DNA from 2 places in the Janthinobacterium sp. B9-8 genome. Region 2 is predicted to be linked to the other one. Evidence: predicted binding sites of a transcription regulator. Region 2 holds the regulator's gene; the other holds the start of a gene.
The links. Region 2 encodes NrdR, which represses ribonucleotide reductase genes. Its sites were predicted from a motif close to CACNANATNTNGTG; they were not measured.
Positions count from the first base shown of each region.

Region 1: the regulator NrdR is predicted to act here: its motif matches at 2,366-2,379, upstream of VN23_RS12065 (ribonucleoside-diphosphate reductase subunit alpha).

Region 1 covers NZ_CP014222.1:2,719,830-2,727,755, forward strand. Annotated here, with positions in the region: gene VN23_RS12065 (ribonucleoside-diphosphate reductase subunit alpha) at 1-2,286, opposite strand, end outside; gene VN23_RS12070 (hypothetical protein) at 2,751-3,431, opposite strand; gene VN23_RS12075 (alkaline phosphatase) at 3,493-4,890, opposite strand; gene VN23_RS12080 (alkaline phosphatase) at 4,917-6,326, opposite strand; gene VN23_RS12085 (FKBP-type peptidyl-prolyl cis-trans isomerase) at 6,599-7,078, opposite strand; gene VN23_RS12090 (peroxiredoxin) at 7,083-7,550, opposite strand; gene VN23_RS12095 (cupin domain-containing protein) at 7,602-7,926, shown strand, end outside.
Region 2 covers NZ_CP014222.1:1,593,442-1,601,367, reverse strand. Annotated here, with positions in the region: gene VN23_RS07225 (adenine phosphoribosyltransferase) at 1-193, shown strand, start outside; gene VN23_RS07220 (hypoxanthine-guanine phosphoribosyltransferase) at 296-850, shown strand; gene VN23_RS07215 (hypothetical protein) at 1,077-2,753, shown strand; gene glyA (serine hydroxymethyltransferase) at 2,860-4,107, shown strand; gene nrdR (transcriptional regulator NrdR) at 4,364-4,816, shown strand; gene ribD (bifunctional diaminohydroxyphosphoribosylaminopyrimidine deaminase/5-amino-6-(5-phosphoribosylamino)uracil reductase RibD) at 5,009-6,136, shown strand; gene VN23_RS21335 (YfgJ family double zinc ribbon protein) at 6,126-6,299, shown strand; gene VN23_RS07195 (riboflavin synthase) at 6,300-7,007, shown strand; gene VN23_RS07190 (hypothetical protein) at 7,098-7,532, opposite strand; gene VN23_RS07185 (beta-ketoacyl-ACP synthase) at 7,777-7,926, opposite strand, start outside.

The sequences.
Region 1 (7,926 bases), 1.1 Mb from region 2:
GATACACGCCGATACGCCGATGATGTTGGCAATGGTCGCTGTTGGCGCAATCGCTAGGCAGTTTGAATTGCGCATGCCGTGGGTGCGAACGCGTTCACGCAGCTGTGTCCAATCCAAGCGTGAGCTGGTATCCATTTCCAGATAGCCACCGCGCTCTTCTGCCAGCAATTTAATCGAATCTTGTGGCAATACACCGCGATCCCACAGACTGCCTTTGTAGCTAGGATAAGTGCCGCGTTCTTGCGCCAGCTCGGTGGATGCCCAGTAAGCGTGGTAAGCCACGGTTTCCATCGATAGATCAGCAAACTCAACCGCTGCATCTGAGCCGTAAGGCAGGCGCAACATATGTAAGCAATCCTGGAAGCCCATAATGCCCATACCCACCGGGCGATGCTTCAGATTGGATTCACGCGCTTTACGCACCGGGTAGAAGTTAATGTCGATCACGTTATCCAGCATGCGCATCGCGGTGGTGATGGTGCGTGCCAGTTTATTGGTATCGAGTTCGCCATTTTTGATGTGGTTCACCAAGTTTACCGAGCCCAAATTACATACCGCAATTTCGTTTTCGTTGGTGTTCAGGGTGATTTCTGTACATAGATTCGAGCTATGCACCACGCCTACATGCTGCTGCGGGCTGCGGATATTGCAAGGATCTTTAAAGGTAATCCAAGGGTGGCCTGTTTCAAACAGCATAGAAAGCATCTTGCGCCATAAGCCCAGCGCAGGAATCTTCTTGGCGATTTTCATTTCACCACGCGCGGCTTTTGCTTCGTAGGCTACGTAAGCTTTTTCAAAATCTTTACCAAACTTGTCATGCAAATCAGGCGCTTCGGATGGGCTAAATAAAGTCCAGTCAGCGCCCTGCATCACGCGCTTCATAAATAGATCTGGAATCCAGTTGGCGGTATTCATATCGTGCGTGCGGCGACGATCATCACCGGTGTTCTTACGCATTTCGAGGAATTCTTCGATATCTGCGTGCCAGGTTTCAAGGTAGGCGCAAACCGCCCCCTTACGCTTGCCACCTTGGTTTACCGCTACGGCGGTGTCATTGACTACTTTAAGGAAAGGCACAATCCCTTGCGACTTGCCGTTGGTGCCCTTGATATGGCTACCGAGGGAGCGCACTGGCGTCCAGTCGTTACCCAAGCCACCGGCGTATTTAGACAGCAACGCGTTTTCTTTCAGCGCTTCGTAAATGCCTTCCAGATCATCAGACACGGTGGTGAGGTAGCAGCTAGAAAGCTGGCTACGACGGCTACCGGCGTTAAATAAGGTAGGCGTCGAGCTCATAAAATCAAAGCTGGATAAGACGTTGTAGAACTCGATCGCGCGCTCTTCGCGGTTGATTTCATTCATCGCCAAGCCCATCGCGACGCGCATAAAGAAGCTTTGTGGCAGCTCGATGCGGCTGTCTTCGATATGCAGGAAATAACGGTCGTAGAGGGTTTGCAGGCCAAGGTAGCCGAATTGGTAATCACGGCTATGATCCAGCGCCGCGCCCAATTTGGCTAAATCGTACTGGGCGAGGTTTTCATCCAGTAGCTCAGCATCGATACCGCGCTTGATAAATTGCGGGAAGTAATCGGCATACTTGGATGCCATTTCTTCGTGGCTGACTTCTTTGCCTAATACTTCTGAGCGCAAGTTGTTTAGCAGTAAACGCGCTGTTACAAAGCTATAGGCCGGGTCTTTTTCAATCAGCTGACGTGACGACATAATCAGCGCGCGGCGAACTTCTTCCGCCGGTACGCCGTCGTAAACGTTTTTAAGTGTTTCAGCCAGCATGGCAGCTTGGTCTGTGGTGCCTTCCAGGCCTTTGCAGCAGGAAGCGATCAGCTCTTTTAATTGCGCTAAATCGAGCGGACGGCTGCTGCCATTCGGATACAACACATTAATCGCGTGATGATGCTCTGGCTCAAAGCGGGAATGACGCTCTTTGCTGCGCTCTTCGCGGTATAAAACATAGGCGCGGGCCACATCGTGCTCACCAGCGCGCATCAGCGCCAGCTCGACCTGATCTTGAATATCTTCAATATGAATCGCGCCGCCTTCTGGCTTACGACGCATCAGCGCTGATACAACGGATTCAGTCAGCTGCAAGGCTTTTTGACGCACGGCGGCGCTGGAAGCGGCATCACTGCCTAATACGGCGATAAACGTTTTGGTCACTGCTACGGTGATTTTATTCGGTGCAAATGGCACCACAGATCCATCGCGGCGAATGGTTTTGTATTCAGCATAGCTGCTGTGCTGCTGAGCAGTGTTAACGCTATCGGTCATAGGGCTCTCATTGAGTTGCGCGTGCGGCTAAGTGGGCACGTCTCGCTGTGGATAATTCTGTGGATTTCTTGTGGAGAAACACTATATGTAGTGTTTAACAAGAAGAGTTAACACAAATACTAGTGTCTTTCAGCGAGATAGGCAAGTGACGGATGGGGATGAAAAGAGAGAAGGTAAAGACTAAAAAAACGAGCTTAAGCAAAGCGAGTATTTATGCGGTTTTAACGCTGTTGTGCATAAGTAACAAGACAAAAAAACCGATTATTTACATCGTCAAAAACGGCTAAAAAAGCCTGAAACAAGCCCTTGCTACGGGGCGGGCCTTCAGCCGTTCTTACGATGGCCAATTGCCTAATAAACAATCATTCTGCATTTTCTGATGCGGCAGATCGGCCAGTAAGCTAGCAAAAAAATGAGCTTTGTTCACCGAAGAACAAAGCTCATTTTTAGAAATACAACGCGGCTTAATCCAGCAAATCAATATAATCTTTTCGGCTAAAACCAGCCGACTTCAGCCAAGGCATCTCTTTAGGCATGGCTTGCGGCTCCACCGTTACTCGGCTCCAGCTACCGCCGTTTTCATTGCCTGTTTCAATGATTTTAGGCAGCTGCAATTTCTCTGACCACAGCACCATGGTATACATGCCGCCCTTGCGACTCTCTAGCCAGACTTCACCGGCAGGCGCAGGCGTGCTGCGTTTTTTCATATTTTTAAGCTGCTTGCGATCGAGCATATAGGCGGTGCTTTCCCAGCTGCCATCAAAGCCAACTTCGCGATAATCACTTTTGCTCATTTCTACAATCTGCTGCAACTTGCTCCGCACCAGCTCAAATTTAAGCTCGCCCCTGGCATCCAGCTGGATGGATTTGGCCGCCAGTGCAAAATTCATATTATGGTTATGGCCTTCATGGCCTAGCGCTGCTTTAGTGGCTTCGGGTACGGCGTTTTTTGGCAAGACACGTTCACTCCAAACCCGCTGGCTGGTACGCAGCCATGTTTCCTGAAACCGGGTCGATTTACTCACGCCCTCTGGCGTGACTACCCGCGTTTCATAGGTCACCAAAGCGGCAACATCGGGCGTGCTCACCGCACTGGCTAGCCCGATATATACAGCCATCATCAAAGCTGATAATAAATACTTCATTGATTTATTCCTTACAAAAACAAGCCGGCAATCGCCGGCCTGTTTTACCAATCAGTACGCATTAAAAACCAGCAGCTTGCTTTACCAAACCAAAGACCTTGGTGTTATCCAGTGTGCCTTTAAATGTTTTAGAGCCTGCGCCCGCAGCAAACAGCATGACATCTCCACCGCCATGCGTTTCATTGCCATTGCCTACTTTCACTGCGCCTTCCTGCTGATAATCATCGTGCAAGACCTGTGATTTATCCGCATTGCCCTCAACCAGCATGGTGCGTGTTACCGGGCGATTTGAGCTATTACCAAACACCAGCGCCGTATAGTTATTACCGTCGGCATCTTTCATTTCCTTGCCATCACGATAATTTTTTACCGTGCCCATAATGTCGCTGCCTTTCTTGCCATAGCCATTAATAGTTAAGGTATGGTCATGATCTGCAGTCACCACAATCAGGGTGTTTTTAAGCTCTGGATCGGTTTTTCTGACTTCAGCCAGTGCGGCTTTAATCGCATCATCAAAAGCGATCGTGTCGTCCATCACCCGCTTGGCGTTATTGCCGTGCAAGGCGTGATCGATGCGGCCACCTTCTACCATCAGGAAAAATCCTTCAGGCTTTTTAGCCAGCACAGCAATCGCTTTGGTCGTCATCTCGCTGAGGCTGGGCTGATCAATTGATTTTTTTACGCGATCAAGCTCGTACTCCATATGGCTGGAAGCAAACAGACCTAATAATTTGTCTGTTTTGCTGGCATCCACATTTTTTAGCTCGCTACCCTTTTCGGCAAACACATAGCCTTTGGCTTTTAATTCAGCGATCAAATCGCGGCCATCCGTCCTTGCGCCTTTCGCACTATTTGGCAGGAAGTGCTTGCTGCCACCGCCCATCAAGACATCCAAACCAGTACCCAGCTTGGCATTAAAGCCTTTACCGCCCGGCACAGCCTGCTCGGCAATGCTGTTTTCTGCATCACGATGGCAAATATGCGAGAAAGTCGCCGCAGGTGTAGCGTGTGTTACCCGTGTGGTGGTCACTGCACCCACGGCCTTTCCTTTGGCTTTGGCCAGCTCCAGCAGGGTGTCTACTGCCTTACCATTGTTGTCACCACACTGATTGCTGCCATCTTTGCCAGGCTCTTTGGCCTGTGTATCTGCGCTCATCGAGATGACTTCGTTATTCATCTTGACCCCGGTCATATAGGCGGCCATCGACGGAGCAGAATCGGTGGTTTGGGCGTCGTTAGAAAACGTTTTGATTCGTGCGGTGCGCGATCTGCCCGCATCCAGCGCTTCCATCGTTAAAGCGCCTTCTTCTTTGTATTTATAAATACGCGCAGCAGTGACTGTAGCCGGGCCCATGCCATCGCCTAAGAAGAAAATAACATTCTTGGCTTCACCGGCTGCTTGAGCAGCCTGAGCAAAAGCGAGCATGCAAGCGCTTGCAATAAGAGTTTGTTTCATCATGATTTTTCCCTTGATTCTACGGTGGCTTACAGGCCAACAGCGTCGCGAATGAGCTTGAACACATTGGTGTTGTCCATCACCCCGTAAAACTGATCGCTGCCCTTGCCCACGGCCCCTAGAAATACATTGGTGCCGCCGTGGGTTTCATTTCCGGCTGTAGTGCGAATCGCGGCTTCCTGATGATAGCTATTGGCAAACACCACGCTTTCATCCAGCGCTGTTTTTCTATCACCACGGCTTTCGCCATTACCAAAGCCAATAATGGTGTAAGGCATGCCGTCTGCATCAGTCGATAATTTGCCGCTAACCACATCTTTGACTAGCCCCAATACGCCAGGATTAGTCGCAGAAGATTTACCTGTGCGCTTGGCGTAGCCGTTCAACACGAGGGTGTGATCGTGATCTGCGGTCACAACAATCAAGGTGTTTTTTAGCTCCGGATCGGTTTTCTTTATTTCAGCCAATGCCGCTTTAATGGCATCGTCAAAGGCAACGGTATCTTGTAAGGCTTTTTTGGCCGTGGTTTCGTGCAGGGCGTGATCAATGCGGCCGCCCTCTACCATCAGAAACATACCCTTATTGTTTTTCTTAAGACCCTGAATTGCTTTCACGGTCATTTCAGCCAAGCTAGGCTCTTTTGCTGCATCACGATCCAAGTCGTAGCTCATATGGCTAGAAGCAAACAATCCTACAAATTTGGCCGTTTTGCTAACATCCAGCGCATCAAATTCGGCACGCGTACCCGCAAACCCATAACCTTTCGCTTTTAATTCAGCCACTAAATCACGGCCATCGGTGCGTTTACCTTTTGCTGCTGTCGGGTAGAAAAACTGGCTGCCACCACCCAGCATCACATCCACACCATCGGCCAGTGCTGGGTTATAGCCCTTGCCGCCCGGTACAAACTGCGCAGCGATATCGTTTTCTGCATCACGGTGGCAAATATGCGCATAGGTTGCTGCAGGTGTGGCATGAGTAACGCGGGTGGTTGTGACCACGCCCGTTGCCAGGCCTGTTGCCTTAGCGATTTCTAGCAGGGTCGTCACTGACTTGCCATTATTGTCCACACAACCATTGCTGCCATCTTTGCCCGGCTCTTTGGCCTGTGTATCTGCGCTCATCGAGATGACTTCGTTATTCATCTTGACCCCAGTCATATAGGCGGCCATCGACGGCGCAGAGTCGGTGACCTGTGCGTCATTTGAATAAGTTTTGATAAACGCTGTTTCTGGCAGTGTATCGATGGTGAGCTCGCCATCTTCACCTACTGCATAAGTGCGTGCAGCAGTTAAAGTGGTCATCCCCATCCCATCACCCAGGAAGAAAATCACATTTTTAGGCGCTGCAGCCACTGGTGCGACCACAACCGCATTACTTGTGGTATTGCACGCAGATAAAGCGCTCGCCAACAGGCCAGCGATAAGAATAATTTTCATTTACATCTCCCTAAGAGGAAGAATGCACGATAGATGAGTTACTTTACATTTAGGTTACATATAAGCTAATTATTTATGACAAGCGCAACTCTGTTTTAATAAAACTCATCAAAAAAAAATAAAACGCTAAAAAACGAAATAAATTGGCATAAATTAAAGCAGCTCATATCAGCCTACTTGGGCCACAGATATTTAAAATGGCAGCACGGCTTTACCCCAACGCAAAAAAAGCGAGCCTAAGCTCGCTTTTCTTCAATCAAACCCTAATCATCTTAGTGATCGTGGCCGTGCTCACCGTGTACATGGCCGTGTTCAAGCTCTTCTTCACTTGCTTCACGAACCGCAGCAACAGTACCCACAAAGCGAATAGTCATACCCGCGAATGGATGGTTTGCATCCACTACAACGCGGTTGCCTTCGATTTCAGTCACGCGGAATAACAATACTTCGCCGGTTTCAGGATCATCGGCTTCGAACATCATGCCGGCTTCAACTTCCATCGGGAATGAAGATTTTTCTTCTTCACGAACTAAATCTGCATCGTGTTCACCGAAAGCGTCTTCTGCTTCCATTGTCACATCAATGCTGTCGCCAACATTTTTGCCTTCCAGTGCTTCTTCAACCAAAGGAAGAACATTGTCATAACCGCCGTGCAGATATTCAATCGGCTCTTCGGTTTTGTCGATTTGTTTGCCAGTGGCATCGAACATTTCATAATTTAAAGTTACAACGGTATTTTTTGCAATTTGCATGGGTTCACCCTAGCTGTTTCACGAGTTTAAGAATTTCCGCCGCATGGCCCTTGGGGACAACGTGATAAAACGCATGGCGGATCACGCCGTCCTTATCGATTACAAACGTGGAACGGTCTATGCCGTATCTTACCACGCCATGTGCCTCCCACTCATGTAGAGCGTAATAGAGCCGGCTTACTTCGCCTGTTGGATCGGCTAATAAATCGAATTCTATCCCCTGCTCGTCTTGAAATTGCTCGTGTGACAAGCAATCATCCATGCTAACGCCAAGGATAACTGTGTCATATTGCCGAAATGCTGCGCAGCGATCACTAAACTCAACCGCCTCGGTAATACCACCGGGCGTGTGATCTTTATTAAAGAAATACAACACCACATGAGACTTCCCACGCAGCTGCGCCAATTGCACATCATCCATTTGAGCATCAGACAAAATAAAATCAGGCGCAATATCTCCAACGTTCAGCATGTGTTCTCCATGCGATAATTGTTGTAATCCATTTTGTTATAGAGCAAAAACATGCAACTTTTAGGCGGACTCAGTCCGGAAGAATTTTTAAAAGAATACTGGCAAAAAAAACCATTACTGATCCGCAATGCCTGGAGCAACTTTCCCGAGCTGATCGATTACGCACGTCTGGCCGAGCTGGCCCAACACGAGGATGTGGAGTCCAAGCTCATTGAGTATAAAGGCGGCCGCTGGAAAGCCGAATCCGGCCCTTTCCGCCCATCACGCTTTGCCCGCCTTGCCGAAACCGACTGGACCATCTTAGTTGGCAACGTCAATCATTTAGTCCCACATATTGCAGATCTGCTCTATCAATTTAATTTCCTGCCTTACACAA
Region 2 (7,926 bases):
CCGTGTTTTGCTGATTGATGATTTGGTGGCAACAGGCGGTACCATGGTGGCGGCAGCTAAGCTGTTAAACCGCCTTGGTGCAACTATTGTTGAAGCAGCTGCTATTGTTGATTTGCCTGAATTGGGTGGATCAAAAATCGTACGTGAGCAGGGTATCCCTCTGTTTACTGTTTGCGATTACGCAGGTCATTAAAGATGTGTCGTGGCGGCGCTGTGTTTGTTACGTTAAATCCAAACAGTGCCTGCCCGTTTTTATTTGAATTATTTAAATCATTTGAAGAAGAGGTACGCTATCGTGACCCTAGAACTCCCTGAAGCCCAAACCATTATTGATAATTCGGATTGCCTGCACAGCGAGGCCGAAGTGCTGGCTGCGCTGGATCGTATGGCGGTGGCAATGACCGCTGATTTGCAATACGCCAATCCGATTGTTTACACCGTTATGAATGGTGGCTTGATTGTGTCAGGGCATTTATTGCCACGCTTACGCTTCCCTCTCGAAGTGTCTTATATGCATGCCACGCGTTATCGCAAAGAAACTAGTGGCGGCATGCTGGATTGGAAAGTAAAACCACAAGAAAGCATGAAAGGTCGTGTTGTGGTGATCGTGGACGATATTCTTGATGAGGGTCATACACTGGCAGCCATCTTGGAATATTGCCGTGAACAAGGCGCAAAAGAAGTACGCGTTGCTGTGCTGGTGGATAAAAAACATGATCGTAAAGCGGTGGGTGTGGCTGCGGATTATGTGGGCCTGGAAGTAGAAGATCGCTTCTTATTTGGTTGTGGTATGGATTACCAAGGCTATTGGCGCAATACGCTGGCCATTTATGCGGTACAAGGCATGTAATATTGTGCGGTTGGTTGATTTTAAAAGCCCTTATTTACGCTGAGTAAATAAGGGCTTTTTTGCAGGCGTAATTTACTGGTTTTGTGTTGTCTGCTTGTATTTGCCGCAAGCCCTGTGGGGTGAGCGGGTTATTTTGATTGTGCGGATAAATAAGTCTTTGCCTTTCGATGGCTTATTAATAGCGCGCTTTGATCTACTCTTACTTTATTAGGAAGGGGAGACCAAGATGGCTGATGCCGCTGAAACCATTGTTCGCCATTTTAGGCAGATTTTAATTTGGCCTTTGCAGTTGATGCCACTCGCCCAGCCTGTGGGCAGCGGGGCGGTAATGGGGCGGCATTGGGAGCTGATGAATCAGTTGCTGGATGAGGATTCGCCCTGGCAGATGCGGCCCTCAGTGTTTGATATGGATCCTCAGGCATTTCAAGAACGACATTACCGCGAATTTGTCACTTTTCTGCCCTATGTGCAGCGGTTCTTATATGGCGAAGGGGCGGCAGAGGCGGGGAGTACGGCAAGTTATGGCGGCTCACCACTGCATGTATTCAGGCGGCATGATATCTGTACGGTGCGTATGCATTATAAGGATGGCACGCGGCAAGACTTTAAAGTGGCGCATATTGATCTGTATTTTTTTTATGATATTGATATCGTAATTCTGGCGTTTGAAATTCTTGCGGATAATGTGCCGCTCAGCCGGGTGCAGGATACGCTGTTCAGGTTTGGCCGCGCTTTTCCTGCGCAGTGGGATGAAGATAAAACGGCGGCAAGCTGCTTGCAACAGGTGAAATGGCTGGATGTAAAAGGAGGCGTGATTGCCGCCTCGGATTACAATGATAAATCCAAGTTTTTATCCCATGTGGGTGAGTTTCGCGCTGCCCCTATGGCACAACATTGGGATGCTTTGTTGCGGCCTTTGGTATTGCACCATTCAAACGAAATCGGCGAACTGCGGTATCGGCAAATTGAATATCACCGCATGCCCTTGATGGCTTATCTGGCTTTTGACGATCCCTTTGATCTAAGTGATGAAGATTTCTACCGGCTGGGTATGGTGACGCGGCCTTCGCAGGGCGGCGATTTGCCCTATACCGCCAAAGTATTTCAGGATTTCGAAGCAAACTGCTGCTACGACCGCTTTTGGGTGCCGGAGCGTCGCCATGATTCATCATCCACTCGCATGATGTGTGATGGCCATGCTTTTGTGCTGGTAGGCAAGCATACCCATGGTTTTTTTAGCGATCCGTTTACCGGTGCCTTGGGGCAATTCAGGCATCAGTATTTTTTACTGATGATGATTGCTCATTTTCATAAAGCCGCATTACTGATGTTTTCTGACCGGCTGGCGGTGGCGTTATCACGTTTGCAAGTGGGCGATGCAGGCTCTGCCCGGCGTTTCAAACGGGATATTCATATTCTGCAAGAGGTGTTTTTGCGTTTTACCCAGCGCTATTGGTTTAGTGAAATCTCTAATCAAGTGGTGGCCGATCAAATGTTTCATATTGCCCGCCGCCATCTGGGCACAGAAGCTTTGTTTACAGAAGTACGCGAATCCATCCATAGCATGAGCCAGTATTTAGAAAACGATGATTTGCATCGGCAGGCCGATACGGTGGTGCGCCTGACGGTGGTAACGATTCTGGGTTTGGTAGGTACGACAGTGACTGGCTTTCTGGGGATGAATTTATTTGATCTTGCGGCAGAGCCGTCATGGCGCAGAATAGGGTACTTTTTCGTGACGTTTATTCCTATTGCCGTATTGACCTTTTATTCCTTAATGAAATCAAGAATGCTTTCAGAGTTTTTAGATTTCATGTCAGATGATCGCATGAGATTTCCTGATAAAATAAAAATTATTCATGGGCAATGGTGTAAAAAAAGGCAAGCTAGGAATAATCTATGAGCGGGTATCATGATTAATAGCGAATTCCTCAATTGGAAAAATGCTTGTCCGTGTTAGAATCTTGCGCATTCCCTATTCCCAACCGACTTACGGAAGCGCCAACTCTATGTTCTCCAAGTCCGCCACTATCGCCCAATACGATCCTGATTTAGCCGCTGCCATTGCAGGTGAAGTTGTTCGCCAGCACGAGCATATCGAGCTGATCGCGTCAGAAAATTACACCAGCCCAGCGGTGATGGAAGCTCAAGGCTCGCAACTGACTAATAAATACGCCGAAGGTTATCCGGGTAAGCGTTTTTATGGTGGTTGTGAATTTGTTGATACGGTTGAGCAGTTGGCCATTGATCGCGTAAAAGCATTGTTTGGTGCAGAGTACGCCAATGTGCAGCCACATTCCGGCTCGCAAGCCAACCAGGCCGTGTATTTCTCCATCCTGAAGCCGGGCGATACCGTAATGGGTATGAACCTAGGCCACGGTGGTCACCTGACACACGGCTCGCCAGCAAATTTATCCGGTAAGCTCTTTAATATCGTGGCTTACGGCCTGAACGAAAATGAAGAAATCGATTATGACGATATGGAACGTGTAGCGCTTGAAACCAAGCCTAAGCTCTTGATCGGTGGCGCTTCTGCCTACGCGCTGCGCTTTGATTGGGCGCGTATGCGTGAAATCGCCGACAAAGTTGGCGCTTACTTTATGGTCGACATGGCGCATTACGCTGGTCTGATCGCGGCAGGCGTTTATCCAAACCCAGTGCCACACGCTCACTTTGTGACATCGACTACGCATAAAACATTGCGCGGCCCGCGTGGTGGTTTGATTTTGGCTAAAGCTGAATTCGAAAAATCGATCAATTCAAATGTGTTCCCAACGCTGCAAGGCGGCCCTTTGATGCATGTGATCGCCGGTAAAGCGGTGGCATTTAAAGAAGCGGCAACACCAGAGTTCAAAACATACCAAGAGCAAGTACTGAAAAACGCACAAGCCATGGCTGCAACCTTGATCGAGCGTGGCCTGCGTGTGATTTCTGGTCGTTCTGAATCGCATATGTTCTTAGTTGATCTGCGCTCTAAAGGCCTGACTGGCAAAGTGGCTGATGCTGTACTGGGCCAAGCGCATATCACCGTCAATAAAAATGCCATTCCAAACGATCCTGAAAGCCCGTTTGTGACTTCTGGTATCCGTATCGGCTCCCCAGCCATCACGACCCGTGGTTTCAAAGAAGCAGAAGCCGTGATCGTGGCTAACTTGATTGCAGACGTGCTGGACAATCCAGCGGATGAAGCAAACATTGCAGCCGTTGCAGTAAAAGTAAAAGAATTGACAGCGCGCTTCCCAGTTTACGGCGCTTAATTGATTTTGTAGTTTAAGTATTGTTACGTCTTAAACCACAGAGAGCACAGAGGACACAGAGTTTCACAGAGAAAACCTTGGTAAGACTGACTTAGCATAAATAATAAGTGATGGGAGAGGCAAACAGCTCTTTCATCATGAAAAACTGTGGCTAAGTCAGATGCTTGATTTTCTCTGTGACCCTTTGTGCTCTCTGTGTCCTCTGTGGTTCAAGATTTAGCTTCAGTTCTATTTTCTTGTTCTTTGCGGGGTTGTGATGAAGTGCCCCTTCTGTGGTTCCCCTGATACGCTGGTTGCTGACTCGCGTGTATCTGATGAAGGCGACTTGGTTCGCCGTCGCCGTCGTTGTCCGATTTGTGATAAACGCTTTACCACGTTTGAAACCGCCGAAGTGCGCTTGCCGCAGGTGGTGAAACAAAATGGTCAGCGTGCCGAATTTGATCGGGAAAAAATCCGTACCAGTTTCGAGCGCGCCCTGCATAAACGCCCTGTGCCGACGCCCTTGGTCGACGAAGCCATCCTACGCATTATTCAAAAAGCTTTGTCATTAGGTGACAGAGAAATTATGAGCCGCCAGATTGGCGAAATGGTGATGTCTGAACTCGCCAAGCTCGATAAAGTCGCCTACATCCGCTTCGCCTCCGTATACCGCTCCTTCCAAGACGTCGACGATTTCCGCGATGTGATTCGGGAAGTGAGTAAGGAATAAAACACCTCTGTATGTTTAACCTTCAAAGTTTATTTTCGCTTGCAAAATCTTGAACCACAGAGAACACCGAGAGCACAGAGTTTCACAGAGAAAGTCCAAGTTTGGTTTTCTCTGTGAAACTCTGTGTCCTCCTTTTCCTCTGTGGTTCAAGATGTGGGTTTTGTTATGCCTGTGCTCGTGCTTAGGAAGCCAATGAACGCGATCGATCATCAATTTATGCAGCTGGCTTTGCGGCAAGCAGCTTTAGGGCAGAATAGTGCGACGCCTAATCCCTGCGTGGGCTGCGTATTGGTAAAAGACGGGCAGGTGGTGGGTGCGGGCTTTAGTCAGCCTGCGGGTGGTGGTGTGGTGAAGGGGGCTCCTGGTGCGCATGCTGAAGTCATGGCTTTGAGTGTTGCGGGTGATTTGGCACGCGGTGCTACGGCTTACGTGACGCTAGAGCCTTGTAGCCATCATGGCCGCACACCGCCTTGCGCTGATGCCTTGGTGAAAGCCGGTGTAGTGCGCGTGGTTGCCGCGCTGACAGATCCTAATCCGCTGGTGGCGGGCCAAGGCTTGACGCGCTTGGCGGCGGCAGGGATTGAGGTGGAGTCAGGCGTTTTACACGCCGCCGCACTTGAGCATCACAAAGGTTTTATCAGCCGCATGCTGCGATCCCGCCCTTGGCTGACGGTAAAAATGGGCGCAAGTCTGGATGGCCGTACGGCACTGGTTAATGGGCAATCGCAGTGGATTACCGGCCCGGCGGCACGATCTGATGTGCAAAAACTACGTGCCCGATCTTGCGCCATGCTGACTGGTATTGGCACGGTACTGGCGGATGACCCTCAGCTAACGGTGCGGGAATTTACGGTAGATAGACAGCCGCTGCGTGTGGTTGTTGACAGCCAGCTTAGAATGCCGATCAAGGCAAAGTTATTTAATCAAGCGGGCGTATTGATTGTGGGCGCTCAGGATGACGAGCCAAAGCGTCAGGCTTTAGAAGCCGCAGGGGCCGAAGTGATGATTTTGGCCGATGCGCATGGCCGTGTTGATTTGACCGCCTTACTCAATGAATTAGGCCGCCGAGGCTGCAACCAAGTAACCGTTGAGGCGGGCGGCGTTTTAGTTGGGGCGCTATTTCAAGCGGGGCTGGTGGATGAAATGCTGCTTTATCAAGCACCTGTGATGATTGGTGACACGGCAAAAGGCATCGCTACGCTTGATTTGTCCGACCTAAACCACAAGCTACAAGCTAAGGTATTAGAGCGCCGCCTATTTGGAGACGATTTACGTCTCACCCTGCGGTTCACTGATATTGGAGAATTTTATGCCGAATGAAAGCGTGCAAGAAGCCGTGCCGATTTGCCCTGATTGTAAGCGGCCCCTCGATGTGATCGCGGCTTGCGGCTCGATTAGCTACTTTTGTGATCATTGCAATTTACTCAAGTCTTCGAAGCGTGTGCGCGAAGCAAATCCAGAACTCTTTAAGGAAACTGAATAAATGTTTACGGGGATTGTGCAAGGTGTTGCTCAGATTGAAGCGATTGATGACAGGGAAGGTATCCGTACATTTCGCATCGCTTTTCCGGCAGGGTTTTGCAAAGATATTCAGATTGGCGCCAGCGTGGCGATTGATGGCGTTTGCCTGACGGTTACCGAGATCTTTGCGGATGATAAAGCCAGCTTTGATGTGATGTTGCAAAGTTTACGCGTAACCTCCTTAGGGCAATTAAAAGCAGGTAGCCATGTCAATGCCGAGCGCGCCGCCAAAGATGGTGCCGAAATCGGCGGTCATCCGCTCTCCGGCCATGTGGACTTTGCCGCCACGCTGTTAGATATTCGTAAAGATCAGGAAAACTGTTGCTTTAGAATTGGCGTGCCCAAAGCCGGGATGAAATACATTTTCGCCAAGGGGTATATCGCCCTGGATGGCGCCAGCCTGACGGTATCGGACACCAATAAAACAGATTGCTGGTTTGAAGTATGGCTGATCCCCGAAACCCGCCGCATGACCATTTTTGAAGGTAAGCGCGTTGGCAGCGTATTCAACGTAGAAATCGAGCGCGCCACACAAGTGGTAGTCGATACCGTGCGTGATGCGCTAGAAGAAAAACTCGGTGCGCTCATGCCCGCACTGGAAGCCCTACTCGCCCAGCAGGGCGTGGATGTTTACACGCTGGCTGAGCCTGTGGCTTTGAAAAAGCCTTAGGCCTAATAGCAGATATTTATTGAAGGAGCGTGGGCAAGTATTTATGCCCACACACCGACGATCTATGCGCGTGGGCATGAACCCTGCATATTACTCCGCCACTTTGGCGTAGCGACCTTTTAATGCTACGCCAATGATAAATCCACCTGCATGGCATTCAATGGTGGTGTCGCTTTTTGTTTCGTTCTTCTTGTAATAACTCACCAAATCCACCACAGCATTTGCGCCTTCGCGTTTGGCTGAATTCTGAAAAGAGATCAAGGCAGAAAGTGCGGCCCATTTGCAGCCAAATTCATCGCTTTTACCTAAGGCATTGGTTTTGGGATTTGAAATATCTTCAGAAAATTGCTGGGTAATTGGCGGTGTTTTTTGCCCTGCCAAATAAAACTTAACCGAACCATCCAATTTACCCTGAGCCTCTGGCATTGCCAATACATCGGCCAATGGGATTTGTAATACGGTATCGCGTGCAAATGCAGAAGTCGATAACAAACCGGCGATTAATAAAGTGGCAAATTTTTTCATTTTTATTCCTTGGTGTGTTTGCTTGATTGTAATAACTAGGTATATGAACAAAACCCAAATCTTGAACCACAGAGAGCACGGAGTTACACAGAGAAAACTAAGAAAATAGTTAACCCTGCTAACCCAAGCTGCAAAATAGAGTCATTTGGGATCTTGCTTAGTGCAATGTCTTTACGCTTTCTTAACGCTTTTCTCTGTGCCCTCTGTGTACTCATTGATCTCTGTGTCTACAGAACTTTTAGACTTAAGCCCAGCGCTTAAAAATCAGCGATGTATTGATCCCGCCAAATGCAAAGTTATTGCTCATGACGATATCGCATTCAATGGCTCGCCCTGTGCCGGTAATGTAATCCAGTGCGGCGCAGCGCTCGTCAGGCTCGGTTAGGTTAATTGT